Linked DNA regions of Bryobacter aggregatus MPL3. The protein of the gene in region 2 interacts with the protein of the main gene of each other region in a pairwise test. Links are inferred from orthologs where the notes say so. Each region holds a gene or a part of one and is shown on either strand. Other genes may lie near its edges. The genes, in order: groL and M017_RS0104295.

Region 1 (15,595 bases), 690 kb from region 2 along the record:
GCCTTTTCATGAACACTCGTCGCTTGATTTGCACTCTGCTAGGCGCATGGCTGGGAGCCAGTCTCTTCATGGCCTTTGTCGCCGCCTATAACTTCCGTGTCGTCAATGATTTATTCGTATTGCCGCAGCCGGAAATGGCGTCCTACATCAAGGTAATCGGCCAGGATCGCTTGCAAATCCTGTTCCGGCACGAAGCAGCGGAATTCAATCGATCGTTGTTTGAAGTTTGGGGAATTGTGCAGATCGTGATCGCGTTGCTGCTGTTTGGAATTCTGCTGTTTGGGACCAAAGAGGGGAAGTTCACCCTGGCTGTGTCCTTAACCATGGTCCTGCTGGTGACAGGAATGCATCTGCTGGTGACGCCATCGATTATTGGATACGGGCGCAGCCTCGACTTTATTGCCAAGGATAAGGAATTGGGATTGCGGCAGAAAGTAAAGGTATTCCACAACACCTACTCGACACTAGAGGGCATCAAGATGGTGGGAGGAGTGATTTTATTGGTGATTTTCTTCCGCGAAACGCGCCGGCGCCCCGAACGGGGAGGTCCCGAAACGGATCTGGAAGCAATCGAAGCCGCTTAGCTCGTCAGAACGCCGCGAGCGCGCAGCACTTCGTCGAGCAAAGAGACCAGTTCGCCACGAGTGATCTCAAAGCGTTCCTCACGCTTCATGGCGATCATATCTTCCGCGGCAATCGGAGGCTCCGGTTCCGCTCCAGCGGCGAATTGAATTCCGTAGCGTGAGCGAGCAGCCATGAGCCGGTCCACTTCGCGCCGCGGGAGAAGACGAGGTCCACCTAACAATTCAGCCACCATCGAAATCCGTGCCAGGTGCTCCACGGTCTCCATGCGGAAAAAAGCCTTCTCCAGGGTTTCGCCATAGCAAACCACCCCGTGATTCGCCATCAGCAGCGCATCGTGATTCGGAATAAAGGGAGCGAGTTGGCGGCTCAACTCGGGAGTGCCAGGAAGACCATAATCGGCCAACGGCACGGTGCCCAGGGTAACAACCGCTTCCGGCAGAATGGCCAGATTTAAAGCCCGGCCCGCTACGGCAAAGCCCGTCGACACGGGGGGGTGGGCATGGACCACAGAGTTGACGTCGGGGCGCAACTGGTAGACCGTGCAGTGCATCTGGATCTCGGTGGTGCAGGCCCGCGCTCCTTCGAGTTTACGGCCCATCAGGTCGACAATCAGCATGTCTTCGGGACGCATCATGCCTTTGCTGACGCCAGTGGGAGTGCACAGGATCCGGTCTGCGTCGAGGCGAACACTGATGTTGCCATCATTGGCCGCGACCCAGCCCTTTTGGTACATCAGCTTGCCAATGTCCACGATCGAATTCGCGATCTGAGGGTTCAACGCCATCAAACTTCCTAATTTACACAATTGCGGGGCTCTCCGCCCTTCGCGCAATCTGGTTCAGTCCTTCTTATAGACATGCTTGTTCTTAAATACCGACTCGCCTAAGGTTTCCTTGACGGCCTGCCGCAGTGCATTATCCCCTTGCATCAACAGGTCCTTGAACTTCTCTTCCGGCCGGCCTCGAAAGCTTGTCACATGATAATCCTTCTGGCCATCCACCGGGTTAATCGTAAAAAAATAATTTGAAATACAGCGGCGGGTGCCTGCAGCAAGCACCTCGCTGACGCTGTGCCAACTGGTCTTGTCCGTCTGCATCACCGCCAGCCGATTGCAGCGGCTCTCGATCGTCCGGGGCTTTCCTTTCGGGCCGCTGTCCCACAATTCGAGGTTGCCGCCATTCTCAAGGCACCAGCCAGGAGAGGCGTAATAGAGCAGGTTCAGCGCGCGATAGCGCTTCCGTTCAAAATCGTGGGAGTTGTCGAGATGGGGATTGAGATAATGCCCCTTCTCCATCGCGCTGATCCCTCCTGCATAGAGATGCTCATCGGGAATCAGATCGTCGAGCCCGCAAATCTCGCCAACGCATTGCACCACCCTGGGATCCTGAAACGCATAAATGGTCTCCTCCAAAAGCGGAGCGTAGTGGTTCATTTGTACGCCGACATACTTGAGTTCGCCGAGATGGTGCTTGAGAACCATCTTCTCGACCGGAGGAAAAGCGGAGAGAATCGCCGTGGTCAGTTCGGCCGGCAGCAGATCATCCACAATGAAGCTCTTGACCGTGCGCGGCAAGCGAAACTCCTGGTGCGCCTCCCATTTTGCTTCTTGCAGGCGAGCAAGAATCAATTCCGCAATTTCCTGACGCTTCCAACTCATGCAGTACCACCCCACTTTACAATCAAAGTGTGGAGCCCAGACCCATTTGTCCGAACTGCCGCGCGTTCATCAGCCGTGCAGATCGCGTATGTCCCTATTGTGAGTTTGAACTCGCACCCCGTCCCAAAGGAAACAGCGATACCGCGCGAGTGATCAGCGGGCTGTTGCCGCAGGATGGGCAGATCACCAATTACATTCTGGCTGTGAACCTGTTCATCTACATGGCCATGGCAATTTTCAACCAGGAAAACATCAACGGCGGCGGCTTTTCGAGTATGAATGGGGTTACCCTCTTCCTGTTTGGCGCCAAAGAACCTGGGTACATCTTTCACGGCGAATGGTGGCGACTGGTTACGGCAGGCTTTCTTCATGCGAGCCTGATCCACATTGGGATGAACAGTTGGAGTTTATACAATCTGGGACCGCAAGTGGAAGAGGCTTTTGGCGCGGGACGAATGCTGGTGATTTACCTGGCGAGTTCGACGCTCGGCTTTTTGGCCTCAACGCTGTTCTCCCCCTCATTGAGTGTCGGCGCGTCGGCAGGAATTTTTGGATTAGTCGGGGCCATGATCGCCTTCGGCATCCACCAGCGAGGCGCGTTTGGGAGCTATATCAAATCGGCCTATATCGGTACCGCAGTGATCTCTCTCCTGATGACCAGCTTTATCAGTCAGATCGACAACTTCGCGCATCTCGGCGGTCTGGCCGGGGGCTTCGGCGCCGCTTACATCGTGGGGCATCCGCGCTTTGCGCAGGCCCGTCAGGAGCGCTACTGGAGCATTGCCGGGCTGGCCATGGCAGGCATCGTGGTAGTCTGCTTTGTCATCCAACTGCTCGCGACGCTGAAATATCTACGCAGCTAGCGGACGGCAGTGGATCTCAAGATAGGGCACAGGCGCAAAGAAGCCGTGCTCCGGGGCTTGATTGTGTTGCTGGCCTAAGGCGATCAGTTTTGCATCCAATTGCGCTGCAGCCGCCCCGTTGAGCCCTTCATAGGCCAAATAGACGGGTGAGAGGAACTTCTTCATTCCATCGAGCCACTGCTCGACCGAGGCAGCGCGTGCCAGCAGTTTGCGGTGCGTCACGCGGACAGAGCCAAAGTGCGATCGCAGCATGGCCGGAATGGAGGCAAGCTTGCCCCAATCGCGCGCCACGCTGACGGACTGCAAGTCTGGACGCTGTGCGATGCACTTTGCAAATAACAGGTCGTTGAGGCTGCCTTCGGTCCAACTGGTGAACGCAAAATGTCCATTGGGCCGCAACACACGAGCCACTTCGGCGACCGCGGCCTTCCAGTCCTCACAAAAAATCATGCCAAAGCTGCTCAGCACGACATCGAAAGAGCCGGCTTCGTAAGGCAGCACTTCAGCACTGCCTTCTGTGAACTCAATCTCGAGACCTTCAAAAGCGGCACGCTCCCGGGCGCGCTGGAGCAAGGTCGGGATGGGATCCAACCCGAACACCTGCGCCCGCCGCCGTGCCGCGGCCAGTGCAGTGTTCCCACTACCACACCCAAGATCGAGCACCCGTTGCCCGGCATAAGTGGGCACCGCATCACACAGCAACTCTCCAACGATCATCACGGCAGGAGCGATCTTTGCAAAGTCACCCGAATTCCAGATATTGCTCATGAGTGAAGCTTAGTCTTCTTTGAGCAGAGCCGCACGGGAGATGCGTTCGCCCTTCAGCATGACAAGGGAGATGCGGCTCAGGCTCTTGGGGTCTTGCAGCGGATTCCCATCGACAAGAAGAAGATTGGCATCCTTGCCCATCTCGATCGTTCCGATGCGATTTCCCTGCCCCAGGAGTTGGGCGGCATTTCTGGTAGCAGCAAGAATCGCCTGGTGCGCCGGAATGCCAGCGGCCACCCAGAGTTCGACTTCTTCCTGCACAGTGGGGCCGTGAAAGATCAGCGGGTTGCCCGCATCCGTGCCAGTCACCAGCGTCACTCCGGCGTCGAAAACACGCTTCAGATTCTCTCGTGCTTCCTTCATGCGAGGAGCGAACTCCTGGTATCGTCCCGTGAGTTTCGGATCGAGCACCAAGCGGCGCGTCGATTTCAATAAGTCCATCGGGACTACCTGCTGGAGCAAACTGTCGTCGAGACGGGTGAAGTCTTTTTCGAGCATCATGCGTACCCCTTCAAAGACGCTCATTGTGGGGTCATAGTAGAAACCAGAAGCAGCCATCTTCCGCAACAACTCATCGGGCAGAGCTTCATTCGGGCTGCCGTGTTCGACACCATTCGCACCCGCTTCAAAAGCATCGCGAACGTCAATCGCCTTGCTGGTATGCACCGTCACAGGCAAGCCGAGCAGTTTGGCTTCTGTACAGATGGCCTTCAAGACATTCAGATCCAGACGCGGCATCGGATTGTTGGCACTACCGCTTTCCAGAACCGCTTTGATCGCATCCACATTCTTCGCCTTGAGTTCACGAAGCATGGCGCGTGCCTCGTCAGGCGTTTTCGGCAGGCGGACAAACTGACTCTGGCCATAGGCCCGGGCAGACTCCGGCATCGATTGCAGCATCTGCGCCGGATGTCCCCCTGCAGCGGTGAAGAGCGGACCCACGACGTAAAGCTCCGGCATCAGCGCTTCACCGCGGCGGCCCTTATCGCGCAACGGAATCACCGAGTCGATCCAGTCGCCAGCACTCTTGACACTGGTGATCCCAGAGTAGAGATAGGCTTTCAGACGCTTTTCGGGCAGTGTCCGGTCCTGGTATTTCTTAGGATCGTCATAGAAGCCACCCGGCGAGCCGAGATGGATATGCACATCGATCAAACCGGGCAACAGAGTCTTGCCCGCAGCTTCGATCTCAATTGCATTTAGGGACTTCGCTACAGGCGCCGTGCCATTGTATAGGGCAACAATTTTCCCCTGCTTAATCAGGACACTGCCGCCTTCGATCACCGTACCCGTGCCCGTGATGACACGTGCGTCGCGGATGAGGATCGTCTGGCTGCGGGCCAGTTCGCGTTCGATTGCCTTCGACTTTGTCAGATTCTCTTTGCTATGCAGATCCCAGGCGCCAATGAGGAAGAAAGGAGCAAGCACCGCCAGCACCCATGCCTTGGCCCGTGCCGGGAGCTTCTCTCCTTTTTCCCAACGGAAAATCTTCAGCGAGATCAGCGTGCAGGCCACGGTGGTGATGAGCAAGGCGCTGACCGGCTTCCAATTCTGGAGAAGCGACTCGTGTTGCAGCAGGATTCCCTGCAGACCGCTCACCATATGAGTGGCGGGGATGAACTGCACCAGACTTTGGACCCACTCCGGGAGAAAGGTGACCGGCACGGTAGCCCCGCTCAGCAGCATCATCGGGAAGTATAGGCACTGGATGATGATCTGGCTCTCCGCCATGCTGTTGGCAACCGAGGCGATGATGCCGCCCATGCTACGCATCGCAAAATTCGCGATGATCACAAACACAAAAAAGCTCAGCCAGTTGTCCGGCCATGTCATGCCGTACTGGACAACACTCAACACCGTCATCAGGAGAACGACCGGAAAGTATTGCAGCACCCCCACAACCAGACTGCTGATGAGAATCGGCAGGGCTCCGGGAGGAGCCACCTTGAAACGGCGCAGGATGCCGTTCTCACGTTCCATCACCGCGCGCAGACCACCACCGAAGAAACCATTGCCCAGCAAGCCGATGGTCAGAACGCTCGTCAGCACAGCAGCAATCGAGTTGGACTCCTTCGCTTTATTCAGCGTGGCGAAGAGGAAGAAGAAGCCAAGTGGGAAGGCGTAGTTGAAGAAGAATACCGAACGCTCGCGCATCGTCAGGCGGAGGTTCGAGAGGATGTGCGCCAGAATCGCTTTCATGTGCTTAGTCCCGAAGCCTCTTGCCGGTTAGCTCGATGAAGACATCTTCGAGAGTTGGCTTCTTCAAACTGATATCCGTCATCCCCAGGCCGTGGTGGTCGACCCATTTCACGAGTTCAACGACAGTACGGGCAGGGTGGGTGCTGGAGGCGGTGAGAGTGGTCCGCGTCTCACTGAGGACAATGCCCGAAGGAACATCAATTCCCTCCAACGGGGTCTCGAGATGGATCTCGATCTTTGTCGTTCCGAGAGTACGCGATTGGATCTCACGAGGAGTTCCGACAGCGATGATCTTGCCCTCGTCAATGATCGCGACGCGGTCACAAAGGCGTTCGGCCTCTTCAATGTAGTGAGTCGTAAGAATGATGGTGCGCTGGTCCTGCTTCAGCTCTTCGATGAGCTTATGAATTTCGAGACGTACCTGTGGATCGAGGCCAGTGGTGGGTTCGTCGAAGAATACGACTTGCGGATCGTTCACCAGTGCCAGCGCAATCGCGACACGCTGCTTTTGGCCACCGGAAAGAGTGCCGTATAGCGCGTCCTTCTTCTCTTCGAGCTGAAGCCGGGAGAGGAGCTTCGCCTTGGGGAGCGTGCGCTCGTAGAAGGCAGCAAAGAGGTCGAGCGCCTCGCTGACCTTCATCTTCTCCGGCAGGTTATTCGCCTGCAGGCAGACGCCGATGCGTTCCTTCAGCTTTCTTGCATCACAGCCGGGATCGAAGTCGAGCACCCGCACATCCCCGGAGCTCCGTGAGCGAAGTCCTTCGAGAATCTCGACCGTCGTGGTCTTGCCTGCCCCATTCGGACCGAGCAGACCAAGCACCTCTCCGGCCTTCACCTCAAAGTCCACGCCTCGCACGGCGTGGACCTCGCCGTAACTCTTGGTGAGCCCTCTGACGGCGATGATGTTTTCGTTCATTGCGTCCTATTGACGGTTCAGCACGTCGATACAGGCAATACAGAAAGCGGGAAGGTCATCGGGTTTGCGGGAGGTGACCAGATTCCGGTCCACCACCACCTCGGCGTCTGACCATTCAGCGCCGGCATGGATCACATCATCTTTGATCGCAAAGAAGCTGGTGGCTTTGCGGCCGCGCAGCATATTGGAAGAACAAAGGACCCAGGGCCCGTGGCAGATTGCGGCCACCAGCTTGCCAGCCTTGTCGATCTCATGTACAAAATGGAGTGCCTCGGGATGGCGGCGAATAAAATCGGGAGCAAAGCCGCCGGGGGCGATGACGCCATCGTATTCGCTGGGCTGCACACCGGTGTAGCTCTTTTCAGCAATCGCCGGGTAGCCAACCTTGCTCGGATAGTTCTTGCCTGCCTCAGCACCCACCAAATGAACTTCTGCGCCAGCTTCTTTCAGGCGGTAATACGGATACCAGACTTCCAGTTCCTGGTAGAGCTGATCGACGAGGACGGCTATGCGCTTTCCTTGGAGTGACATGTACCCTAGCGTACGCCAAGATTGCCGTAAATGTTCCCTGCCGCAAGCTTCTGGAAGCAATCGAAGACGATCTTTGTCACAGCTTCGATGGGGGAGTCGGATTCATTCAAATAGGTGCCCATCACCGCAAGCACGAAGGGTCGCCCTTTCAGATAGACAATCCCCGTCTCCGTCCGAACGCCCACCAGCTCGCCAGGTTTCGATGCGACTTCGATGGCAGGCGGAATCGCGCGGCGCATGCCTGCCTTTACCAGCTTCAACATCGCGATCATCTCAGCACTCGCCTTTGCGTTCACAGCTTTGCCTTCATAGATCACACGCAGCATGTCCGCCATGTCTTCGGGAGTGGAAACATTTTCCTCGTTGCGAGTTGCAGCGGCCTGATCAATCATGATGCGTTGCAATCTCGTTCCCTGGTAGCCCATCTGCGCCATGGTGTGGTTGACACCGGCCATCCCGACCCGCCGGATGCACCAGTTGGTCGCTGTATTGTCAGAGGACGCAATCATCTCACGAACAATCTCTTCCACAGAAAGCGTGATGGGACCGTTCCTCAGACGCTCCTGCAAGACTCCACTGCCCCCGACAGCCTCCGCAGGCTGCAGCGTCACCTTCTCATTGAAATGGAGTTGGCCCAGTTCCCGCAGCCGGAAGATCTCCATCAGAATCGGAACCTTGATCGCACTGGCGGTCGGAAACACAAGCTTTCCGTGATAGCTCCATTGAGTGCCGGTCGTGAGATCGATGATGGCGACACCCAAAGCGCCATCCATGCGGGCATCATACGCCACGATGCGGTCGTGCATCTTTGCAGTCAGCAGGTCAGCGACATGTTGCGCCGGAGCGCAAGCAGCCGCGAGGAGTGCGAAGAAGAGGAAACGCATTTGTAAATCTTAGCACCAAGGACTAAGATTTTCTTCTCTTCCTTTCTGCGTCCTGCCTGAGACCCCGCAAAAACTACAACTATTTTTCGTTTCAAATCAATGACTTGCGTTATTTTTTTAGCAGTCGCCGATCGACTGTGCTAATTCTATGTGTGTGAGTGCATCTCCGGATGACACTTATAACTTCAAAACAATCGATGGAGGTTGTCCACGATGAACATCCGTCCGCTATACGACCGAATTGTGGTCAAGCGTTTGGAAAATGACGTAGACATGGTGAATGGTTTGTACATTCCCGATTCTGCGAAAGAAAAGCCTCAGGAAGGCGAAGTAGTCGCTGTTGGTAAGGGCAAGCGCCTTGAAGACGGCAAGGTCATCGCACTTGATGTGAAGCCTGGCGACCGCATCCTGTTCGGCAAGTACTCCGGTTCAGACATCAAGCTGAACAGCAATGAATACCTGATCATGCGTGAGGATGAAGTCCTCGGCATCCTTGAGAAGTAGAGCCTGAGGAGGAATATCGAACCATGCCCGCAAAACAGATTGTATACGCTGAAAATAGCCGCCAGGCGATCCTGCGCGGTGTCAACCAGTTGGCTGACGCAGTAAAAGTAACCCTCGGACCCCGTGGTCGCAACGTGGTGCTTGAGAAGAAGTTCGGCGGACCGACGATCACCAAGGACGGCGTCACCGTCGCCAAGGAAGTCGAACTCCGTGATCCGCTCGAGAACATGGGCGCCCAGATGGTACGCGAAGTGGCATCGAAGACCAGCGACATCGCTGGCGACGGCACCACCACCGCCACCATCCTGGCTCAGAGCATCTTCCGTGAAGGCGTGAAGCACGTTGCTGCCGGCGCCAACCCGATGGCTCTGAAGCGCGGCATCGACAAGGCTGTCGAGCTCGTCGTCAAGGAAATCGAAAAGCAGGCTGTGAAGGTGACCTCGGACGACAAGATCGCCCAGGTTGGCACCATCTCCGCCAACGGCGACACCGAAATTGGCAACACCATTGCGGAAGCAATGAAGAAGGTTGGCAAGGACGGCGTCATCACGGTGGAAGAGTCCAAGACGATGCACACCGAGCTGCAGACCGTCGAAGGCATGCAGTTTGACCGTGGTTACCTGAGCCCCTACTTTGTCTCCGATCCGGAGCGCATGGAAGCGGTGATGGAGAACCCCTACATCCTGATCCACGAGAAGAAGATCAGCAACATGAAGGACCTCCTTCCGTTGCTCGAGCAGATTGCCCGCTCCGGCAGCCCGCTCGTGATCATCGCGGAAGAAGTGGAAGGCGAAGCGCTCGCCACTCTCGTCGTGAACAAGCTCCGTGGCACTCTGAACGTTGCTGCAGTGAAGGCTCCTGGCTTCGGCGATCGCCGCAAGGCGATGCTCGAGGACATCGGTATCCTCACCGGTGGCCAGGCCATCATGGAAGAAACGGGCATCAAGCTCGAGGGCGTCCAGCTCAGCGATCTCGGCCGCGCCAAGCGCATCGTGATCGACAAAGACAACACCACCATCATTGATGGCGCTGGTGAGCAGAAGGGCATCGAGGGCCGCATCAAGCAGCTCCGCGCCCAGATCGAAGAAACAACTTCGGACTACGACCGTGAAAAGCTGCAGGAACGTCTGGCGAAGCTCGCCGGCGGTGTTGCCGTGATCAAGGTTGGCGCTGCCACCGAAACCGAAATGAAGGAAAAGAAGGCTCGTGTCGAAGACGCTCTGCACGCCACCCGTGCGGCCGTCGAAGAAGGCATCGTTGCCGGCGGCGGCGTGGCACTTCTGCGCGCTTCTGCTGCGCTGAACGATCTGAAGCTCGATGGTGACGAAGCCATTGGCGTGGCCATCATCAAGCGCGCTTGCGAAGAGCCGGTGCGTCAGATCTCTGGCAACGCTGGTTTCGAAGGCGCAACGATCGTCGAGAAGATCAAGGCCAATTCGGATGCCAAGTACGGCTTCAACGCCGCCACTGGCAACTTTGAAGACCTGGTTGCTGCCGGCGTCATCGATCCTGCCAAGGTGACCCGCTCGGCCCTGCAGAACAGCTCCTCGATCAGCGGCCTCATGCTGACCACGGAAGCCATGATCTGCGAGATCCCCGAGAAGAAGTCCGCTGCTCCCGCGGGCGGTGGCCACGGCCACGGTCCCGAGATGGACTACTAAACAACGGTCTCAGCAATGAGCCTGAAAGAGCCCGCCGGCAACGGCGGGCTCTTTCTATTGCTCGAGAGATGGTATACCGGTTCGGGAGAAACGTAAATTGCGCACCTTGGTCCTAAGCCTTCTGATGAGTCTTTCTGCTACGGGATACGCACAGGATGCGAAAATCATGCCTCCCGTGCTTGTATCGAAAGTGGCCCCATCCTACTCGCCGGACGCGAGTTCAGGCGCCATTGAGGGTTCCGTTGTCCTCGGGTTTGAGGTGAGCGTTGCAGGAGTAGCGCAAGATATTCGGATCATTCGCTCACTCGATCCAGGACTAGACCAGAGCGCAATTCGGGCGCTGCAAAAGTGGCGCTTCCGGCCAGCAACCCGAAATGGGAAGGCCATCGCTTTCCAGACAAAAGCGGAGATTGCGTTCCATCTGCTTCCTCAAAGGAAGTAACGCAACTCTGCGCGAATACAGCGACTTATTGAGGAAGCCAACCAGGAAAACGCGCAAGACGTTTCGCTTTTCCAGAGGACACCCGTCGAGAAAAGCAGCAACTTCCGGGATTGTCGTGGAGATGGATTTCGACTCAATCGACTCCCGGACATCCCCATCACGATTCGTCCGTTCTGTCTCGCACTGGATGGGACGCCCGTCAGCGGATCGAGCAGAGACCGCGATCCTGCCGTGCACCAGGCAGGGTTTCCACATGGCAGTCCACCAGCGTGGAGTCTGGAGGCGGACAAACACTGGAGCTCGAGCATCTCCTAGTAGCGAGGGGGCCGAGCGCCGTCCATCGAGAGACAGTGCCGACACCCGATTGGTCAGTGCACCCAATTGCCGCCATTCCTGATACACCTCAAACTCGATCGCCGAGCCACTGGCAAGTTGCTCGGGCCGAGTCTGAAAATCTGCAACGAGCTTCCGTTTACTGTAAGCAGCTCATGCGCCAAGCCTCCAGGCCACAGTGGAATGGACAATAAGCGGGCGATTGATTCTCTTAATGGGCGGCAAAATGCTAAAAAAGATTATAAATTGAACAGCACATTGCTTGGCATCCCCAGATCTGCTACGGAACAGAAGTTCTTTCCAGAATCAGAAAAGACCACTGGCCACAGTGGGTTTCTTTGCTTTACACTCTAACAAGCCCAAGCTAGGATACCGATACTTACTCACATGACCGCTCGCCACCACCAACGTATATTATTGACACTGATCACCACCGCTACTCTGTTCGCGCAAACCCTGCAGATCGACGATTCGACTCCGGCTCGATTGAGGCTCATGAGAACAATCTCTTCTGAAGATGCCAAGGTGGGAGACTTGGTGGACTTTGAGTTGCTCGATGAATTAAAAGTTGGTGGAGTCATCGTTGCGCCCAAGGGGAGTGTGGCAATTGCAACGGTCACAGAGGCAGAGTCGAAACGGCGCATGGGCCGTGCAGGAAAGCTAAATATCAATATTGATTATTTGAAGCTTGCATCCGGAGAGAAAGTTGCACTCCGTGCAGTCAAGGAGATGAAGGGGGGATCGAACGCCGGAAAAATGACGGGCGCAATTGTAGCAACCTCCATCGTCTTCTTCCCAGCTGCACCCCTATTCCTATTTGTCAAAGGTAAAGATATCAGCATCCCCAAGGGAACAGAAATCACGGCTTATGTAAACGGGAACATCACGCTAGACCGAACTCGATTAGGCATCAAAGATCCGGTTGAGCCCGCTGAGCCGGTTGCATCAAAAGGACGGTTTTCAAACGCCGATCTGCTCGCGATGAAGACTGCAAATTTTTCAGACGAGATCTTGATTGCCAAGATCAAGAGTACGGACTGCTCCTTCAATACAAGTACAGACGAACTTGTCAAACTGCGCGCGGCTGGCATCAGTGACAAAGTTATCGAGGCGATGATCGCCGCACCCGGGAAATAGAAGCTAAAACACGCTCTGAATCTCTTGGGTCTGGATCCATGAAGCGAAATGAGATGAACCGGCTATCGCCGTTGTCGAGGAACTCCACATAAAGAGTGCCTGTCTTGCCGAGATAAGCTAACCGGCTAATCTTCCGGTTCTCGACACGTAATGTGTAACGCCCAAAATAGAAGCTCAGCCACTCTTCTTGCGGCAGCCGCACCAAACCTGAGGTTCCTGCAGCCAGTCCATCGACATTTGTCGTTTCGATCACGACACGCTGTACGGAACCAACCGAATCCACATCTGGCGCAGCCATACTAAAAAGCACCAGTAGTCCACATAACATCCATCCCATGCAGATACTAGTGCGGCTGCGCCGGAAATCTTCTCAGACTTTGCGCAGGAGTTCTCCGCCACTCACCTGCTCCACTTCCTTCAACGCATTCTTCAAATGCTTCTCCAGTGCCGCCACTGCACCCTCCGCATCTCTTTTCTGACAAGCCTTTAAAATTTGCCGATGTTCTTTTAAGCAATCGGGCCCATAGCTCTCCGGCGACAGATACAGATAATAGAAGCGATTGACGCTTCCGCGTAAATTTTCAATCAGACTCATCGTCCTTGCCTGACGGCACGGTACATAGAGCGCAGCATGAAAATCCTGATCAATGCGCGACCAATCCGCCCGGTTTGCCACACTCTCCAGTTGCGCAAGTAAGCTGGCACATAATTCCAGTTCGGGACGAGTGAAGTTAGGTACCGCAAGACGGAGCGCATAGGTTTCGAGCAGGATTCGCAACCCGAATACTTCCCGCAGTTCCTCCACACCAGGATTTGAGACAAAAGCGCCCCGGTTGGGATACAGGTCGACGAGCCCTTCCCCTTGCAACTGGCGCAGCGCATCGCGCACCGGAATGCGGCTGATGCCGAATTTTGTTGCTAACTCTTCCTGCTGTAATTGCTGGCCGGGGCGAAGCTCATTGCGATAAATCGCATCGCGAATGTACTCGGCAACCACTTCGGGTGCGGTGCGATATCTCAGTTGGGAGACAGCTTTGGCAGGCATTGTCCCTAGTGTATCGAATGGATATTGTATACATGTATCCAATCTGCTACTCTGTCGTCATGGCCCATCGAGGCGCTTTGGTATCCCTGTCGATTGCTTTGGTTCTTTGGTCACTGACTTTTCCGCTCGTGCGGGCGATGTTAGGCGAAGTCCCGATTGAGGCACTCCTGGCTCTTCGCTTTACGGCTGCGGCTGTTCTCCTTTTTGCCTGGTGGGCAGTCAAAGGCAAGACCCTCCCCCGAGGTCGCGATTTCTGGCTCACAGCGGGCAGTGGCTTCTGCTGTGTGACGGCGTACCAACTCTTATCCACCCACGGCATCCGTACCGTAGCCTCAGGACCGGCGAGCGTACTGGTGGATACGATGCCAATTTTTGCCACCGTCTTCTCGGTCTTCCTGCTGAATCACCGCGCGAACTGGCGCACCTGGACCGGGCTCGGCATCGCTTTTGCCGGAGCGGCGATCATCGCCCTCGGCGAGTCACAAGGAAAACTCCAGTTGAATTTTGGGGTCGGACTACTGCTTCTGGCAGCCCTCATTTTCGGCATTGGAACAGTTGCCCAGAAGCCTGTCATGAAACGCTACGATTCGCTCGGAGTCACAGCGGTCAGCTTTGCCGCCGGTGCGCTTGCCATGCTCTGCTTCTCACCGAATCTTCTTGCAATCAGCCGTCAGATCCCAACCCGCCATATCTTCACGATTGCCTTTCTGGCCGTGGGCCCGGGCGCATTAGCCTACGCTCTTTGGGGACATGCACTGAGTAAGCTTCCCGTGTCAAAAGCTTCCGCATCCTTACTGCTCATTGGCCCGCTCACATTTCTGATTGCCTGGCTGTTCTTTGGCGAGATTCCAGCCACAGCAAGCATGATAGGGGCCGCATTCGCGTGCGGCGGAGTGCTGCTGGTACACTCCGATCAGACCGCCTAGCCGCCGTCGGGCGTCGACGACATGCGAACCGATCACACAGCATGCCGGCCAGGTTCCAGATCCACTGGAGGTCTCCAGACCTAGCCACCGATCGCGTACATCGGACGAGGCGGGGGCACGAAATTCTTGGTGCCGATTTCATGGCCAATCCATTTGCGCATCAGATTTTCGCGGATTGCTGTTTCGATTCCCGCATCGTCCCCTGCGCGGAGCAGGGCCCGGACATCCATCTCTTCCACAGCGAAGAGACAATAGCGGAGCTTGCCATCCGCAGTGAGCCGGATACGATTGCAATTTAGACAGAAGGGTTTGCTGACACTTGCAATAAAACCGATGCTGCCCTTGCCATCACCATAGCGGAACTCGGTTGCCGGAGCGCGCTCGTCCTGGTCCGGCATCGCATGCATCGGGCCGAACTCCGCCCTGAGCCGTTCGAGCATTTGATCCATACTCAGGACTTGGGTTTGATCCCAAAGTCCCTGGTGATCGAGCGGCATGAACTCAATGAAGCGAACTTCAATTCCACGTTCGCGCCCATAATGCGCCATCGGAAGGATGTCATCTTCATTCAGGCCCTTCACGGCGACCGCATTCAGCTTGATAGGCCCGAAGCCGAGGGACTGGGCGATCTCGATACTCTCAAGGACACGAGGCAACTCATCCCGCCGGGTAATGGTGCGGAAGCGCTCACGATCGAGAGTATCCAGGTGGATATTCAGCCGGCGCAAACCAGCATCATAGAGATCTTTCGCCTGTGCTCCCAGAAGCAGCGCATTGGTGGTGAGAGCAACGTCTTCGATGCCCGGAATCGCGATCACCTTCTCAATGAGCTTTGCCAGATCCTTGCGCACCAGGGGCTCCCCGCCCGTAATGCGGACTTTGCGGATCCCCAGACCGGCGGCCACACCAGCAAAGCGGGCGATCTCGTCCAGGCTGAGAATTTCCTGCTTCGGAGCGTATTGCCCGCCTTCCTCCGGCATGCAATAGAAACAACGGATATTGCAGCGATCCGTCACGCTGATGCGCAGGTTGTCGTGCAGCCGCCCGAATCGATCCAACAATGGCGATTGCACGAGAATCCGATCCTAGAGTGCGAGCATCCGCTCGATGGGCAAGCGAGCCCGTTCCATGATTTCGGCGGGAA
Region 2 (15,511 bases):
CACCTGATTGGAGAAGCCTTGATTGGAGGTGCCGTAGGAATTGTTGTCGACACCGTCGATGATGAAGTTGTTCTGCGAACTGCGCATACCGTTCACATTGAAAGAGGCATCGCGCGGGGGGACGCCATAGGCAAGGTCGGACTTGCGGACACCGGGAACGAGGAGCGCCAAATCGGCATAGTTGCGGCCATTGAGCGGCATGTTGACGATTTCCTGGTTGCCGATAACCTGGCCCTTGGAGCTGGAATCTGTTTCCAGTTGCGAGGCCGCACCGGTGACGGTGACAAATTCCTTGACTTCGCCAATGGGGAGATCGAGATCGACACGCTGACGCGCGTTGACGATCACTGTAAATTCGGCGGCACTCACCGTTTTGAAGCCATTCGCTTCGGCGGTGACGGTATAAACGCCGATGCGGACGTTGACAAATTGAAAATCACCTTCAGCGTTTGTGAGTGCTGATTGGGTGACGCCTGTTTGGGTATTCCGGAGAGTCACATTGGCTCCGGCCACTGCGGTTTTGGTATTGTCGCGAATGGTGCCGAGCACTGTCGCCGTGTCAAATTGTGCGAGCGAGCAGAGCGCACTTAGGGATAGAAGCAGACATAGCTTTGTTATTTTCTGAAGCATAGTTCGGGACTAGGTTAACAGGATGTGGTTACAATCGCGTAACGCACTTTCTTGACTGTTTCTGCAATATCAAGGGCGGTGTGCGCTGCTGAAAGATACCAGCGGCCGTCTGGCAGGATCAAAATGCCCTCGTGCAACAGGGCTAGCGCGAAATCGCTATAGCGCTGCCGGTCGTGTTGGAGCGTGTCCCGATAGTTGCTGACTGTTTTGCCTAGCACATGGAGTTGGAAGACTGGCCCGGTACCAGTGGTATGCGCGGAAATCTTTGCGTCACGAAAGGCTTCTTCGATGCCATTCCGGAGTTGAGCCGCTAGCGTGTGAAGTCTTGGATAAACATCTGGTTGCGAGAGTTCGTCGAGGGCTGCATTTGCCGCGGCAAGGGCTAAGGGATTGCCGTTGAGCGTGCCAGCGTGGACAACCTCTCCACGCGCGATCCAGTCCATATATTCCTTGTGACCCGCGAGAACGCTGAGCGGGGTGCCAGCTCCGAGGGCCTTTGCGAAGGTGGCGAGATCGGGTGTCACTCCGTAATGAGCTTGCGCTCCGCCCAATGCAAGCCGGAAGCCGGTGACGACTTCATCAAAGATCAGCAGAATCTGGCGGCGGGTGCACTCTGCGCGCAGAAATTCGAGAAAGCCCGGGGCGGGCGGAATGCAGCCGGAGTTTGCAAGCAGGGGTTCACAGAGAACGGCAGAGATGTTGTCGTCGAGCGCGGCAAGAACGCTTTCGCGATTGTTCCATTCGGCGATGACGGCGTTGGTGTTGGGCAGTTGCCCGAGGCCAACCGGGATCGGTGCGCCTTGGCTTGCAGTGAGTTGGTCGAGAGTTGGTTTGTAGCTGGTGAGGACTTCGTCGGACCAGCCGTGATAGTGACCTTCAAACTTCAAGTACTTCTGCTTGCCGGTGATGGCGCGGGCCAGCCGTAGGGCTACTTGTACAATCTCTGTGCCACTGTTGGCAAATGTGACCAAGCCGGCGCATGGAATGATCTGGGTGAGCCGCTCGGCGACCTCAAACTCCAGATCGTGTTGCGCGCCAAAGGTCATGCCGCGCGCCGCTTGCCGCTGCACGGCGGCGACGACCTTAGGAGGCGCATGGCCGAGGATCAGGGGGCCCCAGGCGAGACCGAAGTCCGTGTAGCGATTGCCGTCCACATCCCAGACCTGCGAGCCTTCTCCATGAGAGAAGTAGAGCGGATAGGGACGGGCATTGCGCCGCAGTCCACTCGAGACACCGCCGGCCAGACTCTTCTGGGCGCGCGCATACCGGGCTGCCGAGCCCATCGTCTTTGCCCGGACAGCAGTTTCAATGGAAGAACTCATGATTTTCTATTGGAACAGATTAGTATGATCGAAAGACTAGGTTTTTCTCTTGGCCCAAAACTCGAAATCAGAATTGCGCTATCTCATTCCCGTGCTCCAAAGTGCGTTCCGCATCATTGACGAACTTTCCCGCCAGCCCGGATTGAATCTGAATGAAGCCGCGATCCGGACGGGAGTTCCCAAGTCGACTGTATTTCGAGTGCTGATGACCTTGCAGCATCTGCAGATTGTGGATCGCGATGCGGACAAGGCGTACCGGCTGGTGGGGCGCGTGCCTGGGCTTTGGAGCGCTCATGCGGCAACGGAGATCTTGCGGCGAGCGGCGCTGCCCGCGATGATCCGGTTGCGCGACCTGCTGGGGGAAACCGTCAATCTCGGTGTGCTCGAGCAGGACAAAATTGTTTATCTCGAAGTGGTGCCAAGTGAATCTGCATTGCGCTTTAGCGAAAGGCCCGGCGCTACGGTGCCGGTCCATTCCTCGTCCTTAGGACGCGCGATCCTGGCGCATTCCTCCGCTGCAACGATTGATGCTGCTCTGCGGGGAAGGCCGCTGGTGGCTCTCACAGCAAGAACAATTACCGATGAGGGAAAGCTCCGTGCGGAGATTGCTCTTGTTGGCCGGCAAGGGTACTCCATTGAGATCGAAGAGAACGCTTTGCAGGCGACCTGCGCCGGAGCCCCGATCTTCAATCGTGAAGGCGTGGTGGTGGCGGCGTTGAGCATCTCCGGATTGAGCCATCGCTTTCAGCCCGCATCGGACAAGAGGATTTTGAAGGCATTGAAGAAGGCGACCCACGACATTGAGGGCGCATTGTAGGAGAGAAAAGATGAAGCGACGGAAGCTATTGCAGTTGCCCTTGGCAGGGATGGCGCTGGGGGCCAATCGAAAGAAGGGGGTGGCTGCGATTGTGACGGAGTATCGCTTTTACTCCCATGCCGATGTGATCTGCGGCCGGCTGATCTCCGGCTATACCGCGAATAACATCTGGACTGCGCCACGGACGCAGCTTGTGTCGCTGTATACGGCTCAGGTTCCCGCGACTGATATGAGCCGGGAGATGGCTTCGCGGGCAGGCTTCCAAATCTATCCGACGATTCCCGCCGCGCTCGGGCTGGGTGGATCGAGGGTTGCGGTGGATGCGGTGGTCTTTGTCGGCGAGCATGGCAACTATCCATTCAACGCAGAGGGGCAGCATCTGTATCCGCGCTACGAATTGTTCAGCCAAATTCTCGATGTCTACGAGAAGACGGGCAGAGCAGTGCCAACTTTCTTTGACAAGCACTTCTCCTATGACTTTGCGAAGGCAAAAGAGATGTTCGCGCGGAGTCGCAAGCTCGGCTTTCCGCTGATGGCAGGCTCGAGTGTGACGCTGAGCTTACGGGAGCCTTACCTGCAGCCGCAACTCGAGACTCCGATGCGGGAGGCGGCTGTCATTGGCGGGGGACCTACCGATGCTTATGGCTTTCATTTGCTGGAAGTGCTGCAGTGTTTTGCGGAACGCCGCAAAGGTGGCGAGACCGGCGTTGCCAGCGTCGAATGGATCGACGGCGATGCGATCTGGCAGTGGCTCGATGCGGGCGCGGGCGCTTGGGCGAAGCCTCTGCTCGAGGATGCCTACAAGACCCAGCTTCTGGCCGCAAAGGGTGGGATGCGGGAGACGGCAAAGCAGCCGGTGCTGTTCCGGATCGCCTATCGCGATGGTTTTCGTGCGGTTGCCTTGCTGCATGAACCTTCCGGGAACGATCGCAGCGTTGCGATTCGAGTGGAGGGGCAGCCGCAGTTGCTGCGCACCATGATGAGTCCAACCGTGGCGCGGACTTTGCCGCACTTCGATGCGCTGGTGCATTGCATGGAAGAGATGTTCATCAGTGGCAAGGAACCCTATCCACCGGAACGCACACTAGTGACCACGGGCATTCTGGCATACGCGTTTGCTTCGAAGCGAAGCAAAGGACCCGTGATGACGCCTGACCTGGACATTCGCTACCGGGCTCCCGAGAAGGTTTTTATTGAGAGGGCATAAGAGACTGATCGGGTTCGATCCGCCAGAAGAAGAAGGCGCCGCAGAACAGCATGGCGGCCATCGGCATTAGCGCCAGGTTGTAGTTGCCTACGGCGCTGACAATGTAGCCGAAGCTGGTTGCCATCAGAAAGCTGCCGATCTGGCCAAAGGTATTCATCGCGCCTGAGACGCTTCCGGAGAAAGGGCCGGCAAGATCCACGAGCAGCGCCCAGGTGACGGGCAGCATGATGTTCATCGCAAAGAGGCCAAGCGAGAGGAAGAGGATGGCGGCGATCTTTCCGGTGCTCTGTGTGGCAATGAGCATCATCGCTCCTGAGATGGCAAGGCTGGCGGAGCCGACCAGAGAACGTGCGGCCCAGAGCGAATAACGGCGACGCAAGCCATCGCTCAGGAAGCCTCCGGTGAACACTCCCAAGAAACCAGCAATGGCGGTGACGCTTGCTCCGATCTTCATTTCGTCCTCGGTAAAGCCACGCCCCCGTTGCAGATAGGTGGGGAGCCAGGAGAGATAAAAATAGGCGCCCCAGCAGTAGAAGTGATACATCAGCAGGATGCGGCGGAAGTTGGGTTGCCGCAGGATGAAGGCCCAGGGCGCGCTGTGCGTCTGCTGCGAGGGGTCTCCGATGAGCGCAAGTTCGCCGGAACTGATGCCGGGCATCTGGCGGGGGAGATCGCGAAACCAGCAGAGCCAGACGGCCGCCCAGACGATCCCCAGAATGGCGAAGAGATAGAACGAGACACGCCAGCCATAAGCTTGCTGGAGGGGGACGACCAGAAGCGGTGTCAGGATGCCGCCTGCCGTCGCGCCAATCCAGAAGACACTCGTAGCGCGGGCGCGTTCTTGTGGCGGAATCCAGCGGGCGATGGTACTGGCGCAACTGGGGAAGGCACCTGCTTCACCGGCTCCGAAGAGGAAGCGCACGGCCAACAGCGGCCCTAGGCTGGTGACTGTACCTGTAAGAGCCGTGAAGGCGCTCCACCATAGAACGATGCGCGAGAGTACGGCACGCGGGCCCTTGCGATCGGCCAGAATCCCGGCCGGGAGTTCGAATCCCGCATACCCCAGGGTGAAGAAGCCCATCACCCACCCCCACTGACTGGGACTGATCTGCAACTCGTCCTGCATGCGCGGTCCGGCGACGCCAATGGCGAGGCGGTCCAGATACATGACCACCACGAGCGCGAAGAGAAGTGCGAGGACACGATGCCGGTAGGGCATGAGGGTTCTCTCCAGCCTAAAGGAGTTTCCTATCAAAAACATTAATTTCAGTAGAGAAATTTGATAGTCTGTCGAAAAGCCTATGCCACGCGTCGCGGTTGCCTGTCTGATGCATGAGTCGAACTCCTTCCATTCCCGGAAGACTCGCTATGAGGACTTTCACTTTCTACCGCGGGAGGTGGAGCGTTGGAAGAACTCTTCGACTGAGGTGGCAGGATTCATTGAAGAGTCTCTGGGGCGCGGGATGGAAATCCTGCCATTGCTGCATGGCGGGGCGACGCCGAGTGGGCCTGTCGAGCGGGCCAGCTTTGAGCAACTTGCTGGGGAGATTGTCCAGGCGCTGCACGGAGCGAGCTTTGATGCCGTGTATCTGGCCTTGCATGGCGCAATGTTTGCGGAAGGCTTTCCTCATGCGGATGAAGAGATCGTGCGGCGGGTGCGCCATGAAATCGGCCCTGCTGTTCCCTTGGTGGTGACGCATGATTTCCACGCCAATCTGCCTCCAGGGCTCCTTGAACTCTGCGATGCGCTTGTGGTGTACCAGCAGAATCCGCATCTCGATACGAAGGAACGGGGCGAGCGGGCCGCTCGAATCCTTGCGGACATGCTGAGCGGCGCAGTGCGTCCGGTACAGCGGATGGTGAAGCCGCCGATGCTTTGGAATATCGTGCACCAGAACACCTATCGCCCGCCACTGCAGGCGATCACGGAGGCGAGTATCGCCTTAGAGCGCGAGCCGGGGATTCTGGCGGTGAGCGTTGTCGGCGGCTACCAGTATAACGATGTGCCGTTCCTGGGGCCTTCGGTGGTGGTGATTGCGGATGGCGACGGCGAGCGGGCGGCGCGGGAAGCGCAACGGCTGAGCGAGCAGATGTGGGCGGCTCACGAGAGTTTGCATTTTGATTTGCCGGATGCCGCAAAAGCTGTACGCGATGCTCTGTCGGCGACGGAGTTTCCGGTGGCCCTGTTTGATGTGGGCGACAACATCGGCGGCGGCGCGGCAGGAGATGCTACCTTCCTGTTCGAGCAATTGCTGGCCCAGGAGGCAAGTGGTTTTGTGGTGACGCTCTATGATCCGGAAGCGGTGGCGGAGGCGAAACGCGTCGGGATTGATGGTGCTTTTGCGATGTTTGTGGGCGGGAAGACAGACACGATGCATGGGGTTCCGATCGGGGTGAAGGGACATGTGGTGTCGTTGCACGCCGGCCGCTATGTCGAGCCTGAAGTGCGTCATGGCGGAACCAGGTTCTGGAGCCTCGGCCATGCGGCGGTTGTGGCGCTGGAGGGATCCACGCCTGAACTGCCGAATCTGCTTTTGCTGACGGCAGAACGCTCGAGCCCGAACTCGATTCATCAATTGGTGAGTTGTGGGATTTATCCGGAACGGATGCGGATTCTGACAGTGAAGGGAACGGTGGCGCCGGTAGCGGCCTATCGGGGGATTGCGAAGCAGATTGTGATGGTGGATACGCCGGGCGCAACGACGGCAAACCCATCAAGGTTCACCTTTCATCGCGCACCGGCGCTCTGGGGACTCTAACTCTTACTGGAAGAGTTCTTTGACTTTGCCGAAGAATCCGCCCTTGTCGTCCTCTTCGCCAGGGGCGGGAAGCGTTTCGCGCAACTGTTCAAAGACCTTGCGCTGTTCGCGACTCAGCTTCGTTGGAATGTGAACTTCCACATGGATGAACAAATCGCCGCGGCCCGAGGCGTTGACCCGCGGCACACCGCGATTCTTCAGCCGGAGCTGGGTGCCGGGCTGCGTGCCTTCGGGCACCTTCACCGACTCAATGCCCTCAAAGGTGGGAATCTCCACCTCGGTGCCGAGCGTTGCCTGTGCGATATTGACGGGCACGGTGCAGTGCAGATCGTAATCCTGGCGCTCAAACACCGAGTGCTCCTTGACGCTGAGCACGACGTAGAGATCGCCATTGGGGCCGCCGTTGGGGCTGGCCTGGCCTTCCGAATTCAGCCGGAGCTGCGTTCCGGTATCGACACCGGCCGGGATGTTGACCTTTAGCTTCTTCTCGCTGCGGATGCGGCCTTCGCCCTTGCATTCCTTGCAGGGCCGGCGAATGATCTGTCCACGGCCATTGCAGGTGCCGCAAGTGCGGCGGATGGTCATGAAGCCCTGTTGGAAGAGCTGCTCGCCACGCCCACGGCAACTGGGGCAAGTGGTGAGTCCATCTTCCTTCTCTGCGCCGCTGCCTTCGCAACGGGTACAAAGATCGAGCTTGGGAATCTGAATATCGACCGAGGTGCCGCGAACGGCATCTTCAAATTCGATCTCCAGATCGTAGCGGAGGTCTTCGCCACGGCGGGCGCGGCTGGAGCCGCCTCCGCCGCGCTTGGCGCCGCCAAAGAAATCTCCGAAGAAGTCACCGAAGATATCGTTGAGGTCGGTGAACTGGTTGGGGTCAAAGCCGGAACTGGTTCCACCGCCCATCCCCGACACGCCCTGGTGCCCGTAACGATCGTATGCTGCTCGCTTCTGGGCATCGGTTAATACGCCATAGGCCTCGGCGGCTTCCTTGAATCGCTCCTCCGCTTCTTGGTCCCCAGGATTGCGGTCGGGGTGATACTTCATGGCAAGCTTGCGGTAGGAAGACTTCAGTACGCCGTCGTCCGCGGTACGCTCCACCCCTAGGATTTCGTAATAGTCACGTTTCGTCACTGGCACTCGTTCTGTTTACTTCTGCTTTCTACTTCTTCACCGCAACACGCACCATAGCAGGGCGTAAGAGGCGGCCTCGGAAGTGATAGCCCCTTTGGAGCTCGGCGAGAATGGTCTGGTCTTCGGCCTCGTCTGTTTCAACAAGGTCAATGCCGTGGTGGAGATTTGGGTCGAAAATGGTGCCAATCGCATCGATTGGCTCCAGGCCCAGCTTCGTGAGTGTCTCCTTGAGACGCCCATGGATCAGTTCGATGCCTTTTGCATAGCTCGCATCGGCGGTCTGGATCAAAAGGGCGCGTTCGAAATCGTCAAAGATGGGGAGCAGCTTGTTGACGACATCGCTAGTGGCGACGTCGATGGTTTCCTGGCGTTCCCGTTCCGAGCGGCGGCGGTAGTTCTCAAACTCCGCCTGGCGGCTCTGTGCGAGCCGGATCAGATCCTGTCGCTCCGTCTCCAGACGAGCAATCTCCTGCTCGAGAGTGGTGGTGAGCGAGGTTTCTACAGGTTCTGGATTGGCAGCGTCGAAAGTCGACTCCGTCATAGTGCTTTCCTTCTTCTTCTTACGGTTTGTCGCATGCGATCAGTCGGCAGATTGTGCGAGCGCTTGGCCCACCTGCATCACTGCCGCGATCGTACGTTGATAATTCAATCTTAACGGGCCGAGGACGGCGACGCGAGCGGACATGCCTCCGGCCAGCGGCACCTGGACCCCAATCAGAGTGAAATCCCGGAGCGCCGGATGCGCCTCTCCTAAGCCCACCTGGATCGCGGGAATCTTCGAGGAGCCCTGCAGGAACTGATCGAGCAGCCGTAGAATCTGTTGCTTTTGCTCCAGCGCCTGAAAAAGCTCCCGCATCCTCTCTTTGGTGAGATGCAGGTCGAGCCCGACAAGATACGCGGCTCCATCGAGGAAAACCCGCGGCCCGACTCCGTTATCGAAGAGACCGCGCGCATGGAAGAGCTCGACGCGCCGCAGCAGGGCGCGATATTGATTGCGATCGTCCTGGAGCCGTTCGGTGAGCGCGCGGCGGGCCTCTGCGAGAGAGAGGCCCGCGAATTCGTAATTGATGTAGTTGCGAATCTCAGCGAGCTCGTCGCTGCTGAGATCGTGATCGAGCGTGATGACCTGATTGCGGACGTTCTGATCGGAGGTAATCACAACCATGAGGACCTGCCGCGCCGCCAGTGCAAGCAACTCCACCTGGTGGAGAAGCTGACTTGCCGGGGGCAGCGCCGCTGTGATGGCGACGTTCTGTGTCAGGCCGGTGAGCATATGGGAGCCCTCTTCGACCCGATCAGGAACCGAATGAATCGCCTGGAACTGCTGCTGCAGCTTAGAGACTTCTGCGGGATTCGGCCGCACTTGCGTGAGGGAACTGACGTAGAACTGAATGGCCGCCGCAGTTGGGATGCGGCCGGCTGAAGTATGTGGCTGTGTGAGGAGGCCCAATTCGGCCAGCTCCGCCATGGCATTCCGTACGGTTGCCGGAGAAGGGGAGGCGCCAGGGAAACTGCGCTGCGCAATCGCAGAAGACGAGACTGCTTCCCCAGATTCGAGGTAGGCCTCGACAATGGCGTGCAGGATCTGTCTTCGTTTGCCGCTCGGGGGCTGGATCTGAGGCGCCATATATAGGTGTGTGGGTCGCTCCTGTCCGATTTTAGCGCACTCTCGGGAAGAGAAGGGATGGCATCGCGGTCCATGACGGAAAAGTATGAAGTTTATCTTCCTTTGAAATCAGCATCTTAGCTAGAAATGCAGGGGAGAGCGCTTGCCAGCCCTGCTTGCGGATGTTACAGTTCTATTCATGCGATGCGGTGCGCGCGAGTGCGGCACGGAAAGCAAAGCAGCTAAGACAAGTAAATAAGAGCACGCAAAAGCAAGAGTGGAAGCGAAAGCGACCTGGAGCTGAGCTGGCAAGAGCGAAAAAAAAGTTCTTGCAAACGAAAGTCTGAAATGTTAGACTAACGAAAGCGAAGCGAGTGGGCGCAAGAGCGGCACGAAAGCAGAGCGAAGCAAATAAAACTTGCTAAATGGTAGTCGAATCAAGTAGACTACTGAATGGCCGGACAAAAGAGATAAGCGAACGACAGAGCGGGAAGCAGCTTGTTGGTCTGAAAAGATCCGCTGCGAGAACGAAGTCACAAGTTCGTACGGCCATCGGGTGAATCCTGGTAGTGGTTGCACCTTAAAGAAGTTATCTCGTCAAAACAGTTTTTTACAATTTTTAGATGGATGAAAGAGAGCGCAAGTTCTTGTGTAGTCATCTGAACGCCTTTCGAGGCCGCCATGGCAGAGTCGTGATCTTCGGGTCCGGCACGCATGGGCAGATCTTTGACAATCTGGTTGGACGCAAGTCTAAAAGATAAGAACAGTAACAAACAGTTATTTTCGTCAAGTATTGAGTTCAAGTAGTTGCGACCTTGATCCTCGCAAGAGGGTCATTCCAAAACAACAATCCGAGATTAAACGAGAGTTTGATCCCGGCTCAGAATCAACGCTGGCGGCGCGCCTAACACATGCAAGTCGAGCGAGAAAGGGTAGCAATACCTGAGTAAAGCGGCGTACGGGTGAGTAACACGTGGGTATCCACCTCTTAGTGGGGAATAACTCGGGGAAACCTGAGCTAATACCGCATAAGTCCGAGAGGAGAAAGCAGCAATGCGCTGAGAGAGGAGCCCGCGGCCGATTAGCTAGATGGCGGGGTAAAGGCCCACCATGGCGACGATCGGTAGCCGGCCTGAGAGGGCACACGGCCACACTGGCACTGAAACACGGGCCAGACTCCTACGGGAGGCAGCAGTGGGGAATCTTGCACAATGGAGGAAACTCTGATGCAGCGACGCCGCGTGGACGACGAAGCACTTCGGTGTGTAAAGTCCTTTCGACCGGAACGATAATGACGGTACCGGTGGAAGAAGCTGCGGCTAACTACGTGCCAGCAGCCGCGGTAATACGTAGGCAGCAAGCGTTGTTCGGAATTATTGGGCGTAAAGAGTTCGTAGGCGGTGTGCCAAGTTTGGTGTGAAATCTCCCGGCTCAACTGGGAGGCTGCATTGAATACTGGCATGCTCGAGTATAGGAGAGGTAAGCGGAATTCCTGGTGTAGCGGTGAAATGCGTAGATATCAGGAGGAACACCTGTGGTGTAGACGGCTTACTGGACTATAACTGACGCTGAGGAACGAAAGCGTGGGTAGCAAACAGGATTAGATACCCTGGTAGTCCACGCCCTAAACGATGCATACTTGGTGTGAGCCATTCACTTGGTTCGTGCCGTAGCTAACGCGTTAAGTATGCCGCCTGGGGAGTACGGTCGCAAGGCTGAAACTCAAAGGAATTGACGGGGGCCCGCACAAGCGGTGGAGCATGTGGTTTAATTCGACGCAACGCGAAGAACCTTACCTGGGCTCGAACGGCTTTCCAACGATCTATGAAAGTAGATTATCCCGCAAGGGAGTAGAGTCGAGGTGCTGCATGGCTGTCGTCAGCTCGTGTCGTGAGATGTTGGGTTAAGTCCCGCAACGAGCGCAACCCTTGTCCCGTGTTGCTAATCCGTAAGGATGCACTCTCGGGAGACCGCCAGCGATAAGTTGGAGGAAGGTGGGGATGACGTCAAGTCATCATGGCCTTTATGTCCAGGGCTACACACGTGCTACAATGGACGGTACAAAGCGCTGCGAAGCCGCGAGGTGGAGCTAATCGCATAAAACCGTTCTCAGTTCGGATTGCAGGCTGCAACTCGCCTGCATGAAGCTGGAATCGCTAGTAATGGTAGATCAGCATGCTACCGTGAATACGTTCCCGGGCCTTGTACACACCGCCCGTCACATCACGAAAGTGGATTGTACTAGAAGTCTGTATAACCAGCCCAAGGTATGATTCATGATTGGGGTGAAGTCGTAACAAGGTAGCCGTAGGAGAACCTGCGGCTGGATCACCTCCTTTCTAAGAGAGACAGTGGCCGGAGTTTCTGAACCTGTCGCAAATTCCGCGATAAACGGATTGGGCCTTGTGCTTGATCCGGAGTAAGAGACAGCCTTTCCGGTCCACAGCAACTATGCTCTGCTCGATACTTTGACTATTTTAGATGGCAAGTCGCCTTGTGCGACGGCCCTGCGTCCAACTGGCCTCGATACAATTTCTATCAGTGAGATGAAAGTCTCAAAAGGGGCTGTAGCTCAGCTGGGAGAGCGCCTGATTTGCATTCAGGAGGTCGCCGGTTCGATCCCGACCAGCTCCACCAAGTTGACTCCAGTAGGCTAGCGACAGCTAGTACAGTTCACACCATGGGCCTATAGCTCAGTTGGCTAGAGCGCACCCCTGATAAGGGTGAGGTCGCTAGTTCGAATCTAGCTAGGCCCACCATAGAACACTGATAGGAAGAAAGCGAAACCAACCAGTCATGTAGTTTGGCAATTCTCGATGAATGATCGAAGAGTTGTCCTTCTAGATGGCTAGGTCGCACGACAAGTGCAGACCGCGATCGAGATCTTTGAAAACTGAATTTTGATAGGGCAACACAAGTTTATCTTGCTGTGGATGAAATCACAGCAACGAGTGAACTGAGTAAGCAACGATTCAATTGCCACAAGACGATGCCGGATGGCTGATCAAGTGGACCGACAATTGGATCGCTGTGTTTGACGTAAATTTTATGGTCAAGCTACTAAGGGCGTGCGTGTGGATGCCTTGGCTCAAGCAGGCGATGAAGGACGTGGCCAACTGCGATAAGCCTCGGGGAGAAGTAAGCATTCTATGATCCGGGGATTTCCGAATGGGGGAACCCAACCAGTGCGAACACTGGTTATTGTGCAGTGAATACATAGCTGCATAAAGCGAACGTGGGGAAGTGAACCATCTTAGTACCCATAGGAAGATAAAACAACAGTGATTCCGCTAGTAGCGGCGAGCGAACGCGGAGGAGTCTAAACCGGTCAATCTTCGGAGAGACCGGGGTTGCAGGGCCTCAATATCAAGAATCTGGTTGCGGTGGGCGAAAGCCTGTCGTGAGCAGTTTCTTGGTAAATGAATGATAAGAAAGTAATAACTGAACGGTCTTGAAAGGCCGGCCATAGAGGGTGACAGCCCCGTATGTAAAATTGCAATCTTCGTTCTAGAGGTTCCTAAGTAGCGCGAGGCACGAGAAACCTTGCGTGAATCCGCCGGGACCATCCGGCAAGACTAAATACTCGCTTGAGACCGATAGTGAACCAGTACCGTGAGGGAAAGGCGAAAAGAACCCCTGCGAGGGGAGTGAAATAGTACCTGAAACCGCATGCCTACAAGCAGTTGGAGGACATTAAAGTCTGACATCGTGCCTATTGAATAATGAGCTGGCTAGTTAGTCTCAGTGGCAAGGTTAAGCGTAAGCGAGCCGAAGCGAAAGCGAGTCTGAATAGGGCGCAGAGTCGCTGGGATTAGACGCGAAGCGGGATGATCTACCCTTGGCCAGGATGAAGGCCGTGTAACAACGGCTGGAGGTCCGAACCAGTGTTGGTTGAAAACAGCTTGGATGAGCTGAGGGTAGGGGTGAAAGGCTAATCAAATTCCGTGATAGCTCGTTCTCTCCGAAATAGCTTTAGGGCTAGCCTCGATTGTACCGTCACGGCGGTAGAGATATGGATGGACTAGGGGCCTTTCCAGGTTACCGAATCCAATCAAACTTCGAATTCCGTGAATGAATTCATCGGGAGTCAGACGGCGCGGGCTAAGCTGCGTCGTCAAAAGGGGAAGAGCCCAGACCATCGACTAAGGCCCCCAAATTCCAGCTAAGTGGGAAAGGAAGTCGGGTTGCAGTGACAGCCAGGAGGTTGGCTTAGAAGCAGCCATCCTTTAAAGAAAGCGTAATAGCTCACTGGTCGAGCGACCCGGTGCCGACAATCCAACGGGGCTAAAGCTGGATGCCGAAGTCATGGGTGCACAGTAATGTGCGCGGTAGGAGAGCGTTCTTAGCGCAGCGAAGGTGGACCGTGAGGACCGCTGGAGTGCTAGGAAGTGACTCTGCCAGCATAAGTAGCGAAAAACAAGGTGAGAACCCTTGTCGCCGTAAGTCTAAGGTTTCCTGAGAAAGGTTAATCCGCTCAGGGTTAGTCGGAGCCTAAGGTGAGGCCGAAAGGCGTAGCTGATGGACAACTGGTTAATATTCCAGTACTTCTTTTAGTTTCGATGCGGGGACGCTGGATGAAGCTCTGTGAGGCAATGGTTTCCAAAACAGGGTGGATTCAGAGGGGGATAGGCAAATCCGCCCCTTCGTCAGCCGGGAAAATCCGCTAAGGCTAGGCTAAAAGAATCCGTACCACAAACCGACACAGGTGGACGTGTTGAATATACTCAGGCGCTCGGGTGATGGATTGTTCAGGAACTAGGCAAATTAACCCCGTAACTTCGGGAGAAGGGGTGCCCACAGCAATGTGGGCCGCAGTGAAACGCGTCAGGCGACTGTTTAACAAAAACACAGGTCTCTGCAAAGTCTAAAACGACGTATAGGGGCTGACGCCTGCCCGGTGCTGGAAGGTTAAAAGGAGCGGTTAGCGCAAGCGAAGCTGTGAATTGAAGCCCCAGTGAACGGCGGCCGTAACTATAACGGTCCTAAGGTAGCGAAATTCCTTGTCGGGTAAGTTCCGACCTGCACGAATGGCGTAACGATCTGACGACTGTCGTAACAATCCGCCCGGCGAACTTGTGGTTCCGGTGAAGACGCCGGATGCCCGCCACTAGACGGAAAGACCCCGTGCACCTTTACTATAACCTAACAATGATTTATGGCACATGCTGCGCAGGATAGGTGGGAGGCTTTGAACTCGGATTCTTGGATTCGAGGGAGCCAATGGTGAGATACCACCCTGCATCTGCTGTGAATCTAACCTACTACCCTCATCGGGTTGAGGGACATTGTTAGGCGGGTAGTTTGACTGGGGCGGTCGCCTCCTAAATTGTAACGGAGGCGTTCGAAGCTTAGTTCAGGTGGTTTGGAAATCCACCGACGAGTGCATTGGCATAAACTAGGTTGACTGCGAGACATACAAGTCAAGCAGGAGCGAAAGCTGGACAAAGTGATCCGGTGGTTCTGCATGGAAGGGCCATCGCTCAACGGATAAAAGGTACGCCGGGGATAACAGGCTGATCGGAGTCAAGAGTTCACATCGACGCTCCGGTTTGGCACCTCGATGTCGGTTCATCGCATCCCGGGGGTGTAGAAGCTCCCAAGGGTTAGGCTGTTCGCCTATTAAAGCGGTACGTGAACTGGGTTCAGAACGTCGCGAGACAGTTCGGTCCCTATCTGTGGTGGGCGTAGGAAATTTGAGGGGGCTTGTCCCTAGTACGAGAGGACCGGGATGAACTAACCTCTTGTGATACGGTTGTTCCGCCAGGAGCATAGCCGTGTAGCGAAGTTAGGTCAGGATAAGCGCTGAATGCATATAAGCGCGAAACCTTCCCCAAGATGAGATTTCCCTGAAGGGCCCAAGAAGACGACTTGGTTGATAGGACGGATGTGGAAGCGTAGTAATACGTTGAGCTAACCGTTACTAATAGCCCGTTCGGCTTGGCCATAAAATTTACAACAAATACAGCAACTCAGCAATGAGTGCTTGTTGCGAAACTTCAGTACGCTCGATATATAAATTGTGGCTGCTCTATCAAA

Evidence for each region.
Region 1: the proteins of M017_RS0104295 (region 2) and groL interact in binary tests that used the Escherichia coli proteins (3 or more experiments, as listed by UniProt). The link is inferred for Bryobacter aggregatus MPL3 from one-to-one orthologs.

Annotation. Positions count from the first base shown.
Region 1 is NZ_JNIF01000003.1:160,993-176,587, forward strand. What follows is about bases 8,367-11,249. They hold groL (chaperonin GroEL), read left to right. Parts: upstream 8,367-8,930; coding sequence 8,931-10,568; downstream 10,569-11,249. Other genes in these bases: M017_RS0101160 (serine hydrolase), read right to left, coding at 8,367-8,403; M017_RS0101165 (co-chaperone GroES), read left to right, coding at 8,617-8,907; M017_RS30525 (energy transducer TonB), read left to right, coding at 10,735-11,010. In the rest of the region: M017_RS0101120 (hypothetical protein), read left to right, coding at 9-584; M017_RS0101125 (class II aldolase/adducin family protein), read right to left, coding at 581-1,369; M017_RS0101130 (2OG-Fe(II) oxygenase), read right to left, coding at 1,424-2,242; M017_RS26110 (rhomboid family intramembrane serine protease), read left to right, coding at 2,272-3,105; M017_RS27255 (class I SAM-dependent methyltransferase), read right to left, coding at 3,094-3,873; M017_RS0101145 (amidohydrolase family protein), read right to left, coding at 3,883-6,072; M017_RS0101150 (ABC transporter ATP-binding protein), read right to left, coding at 6,077-6,988; M017_RS0101155 (type 1 glutamine amidotransferase domain-containing protein), read right to left, coding at 6,995-7,519; more of M017_RS0101160, read right to left, coding at 7,525-8,366; M017_RS29815 (hypothetical protein), read left to right, coding at 11,731-12,480; M017_RS29030 (hypothetical protein), read right to left, coding at 12,446-12,817; M017_RS0101185 (GntR family transcriptional regulator), read right to left, coding at 12,851-13,525; M017_RS0101190 (DMT family transporter), read left to right, coding at 13,558-14,451; GTP 3',8-cyclase MoaA, read right to left, coding at 14,532-15,524; quinolinate synthase NadA, read right to left, coding at 15,537-15,595.
Region 2 is NZ_JNIF01000003.1:848,466-863,976, reverse strand. What follows is about bases 6,655-9,453. They hold M017_RS0104295 (nucleotide exchange factor GrpE), read right to left. Parts: upstream 8,411-9,453; coding sequence 7,898-8,410; downstream 6,655-7,897. Other genes in these bases: hrcA (heat-inducible transcriptional repressor HrcA), read right to left, coding at 8,450-9,453; dnaJ (molecular chaperone DnaJ), read right to left, coding at 6,739-7,869; M017_RS0104305 (M81 family metallopeptidase), read left to right, coding at 6,655-6,735. Also shown: M017_RS0104330 (TonB-dependent receptor), read right to left, coding at 1-630; M017_RS0104325 (aspartate aminotransferase family protein), read right to left, coding at 645-1,952; M017_RS0104320 (IclR family transcriptional regulator), read left to right, coding at 2,026-2,769; M017_RS0104315 (carbohydrate kinase family protein), read left to right, coding at 2,780-3,976; M017_RS0104310 (MFS transporter), read right to left, coding at 3,960-5,195; more of M017_RS0104305, read left to right, coding at 5,278-6,654; more of hrcA, read right to left, coding at 9,454-9,496. UniProt on the Escherichia coli protein: Participates actively in the response to hyperosmotic and heat shock by preventing the aggregation of stress-denatured proteins, in association with DnaK and GrpE. It is the nucleotide exchange factor for DnaK and may function as a thermosensor.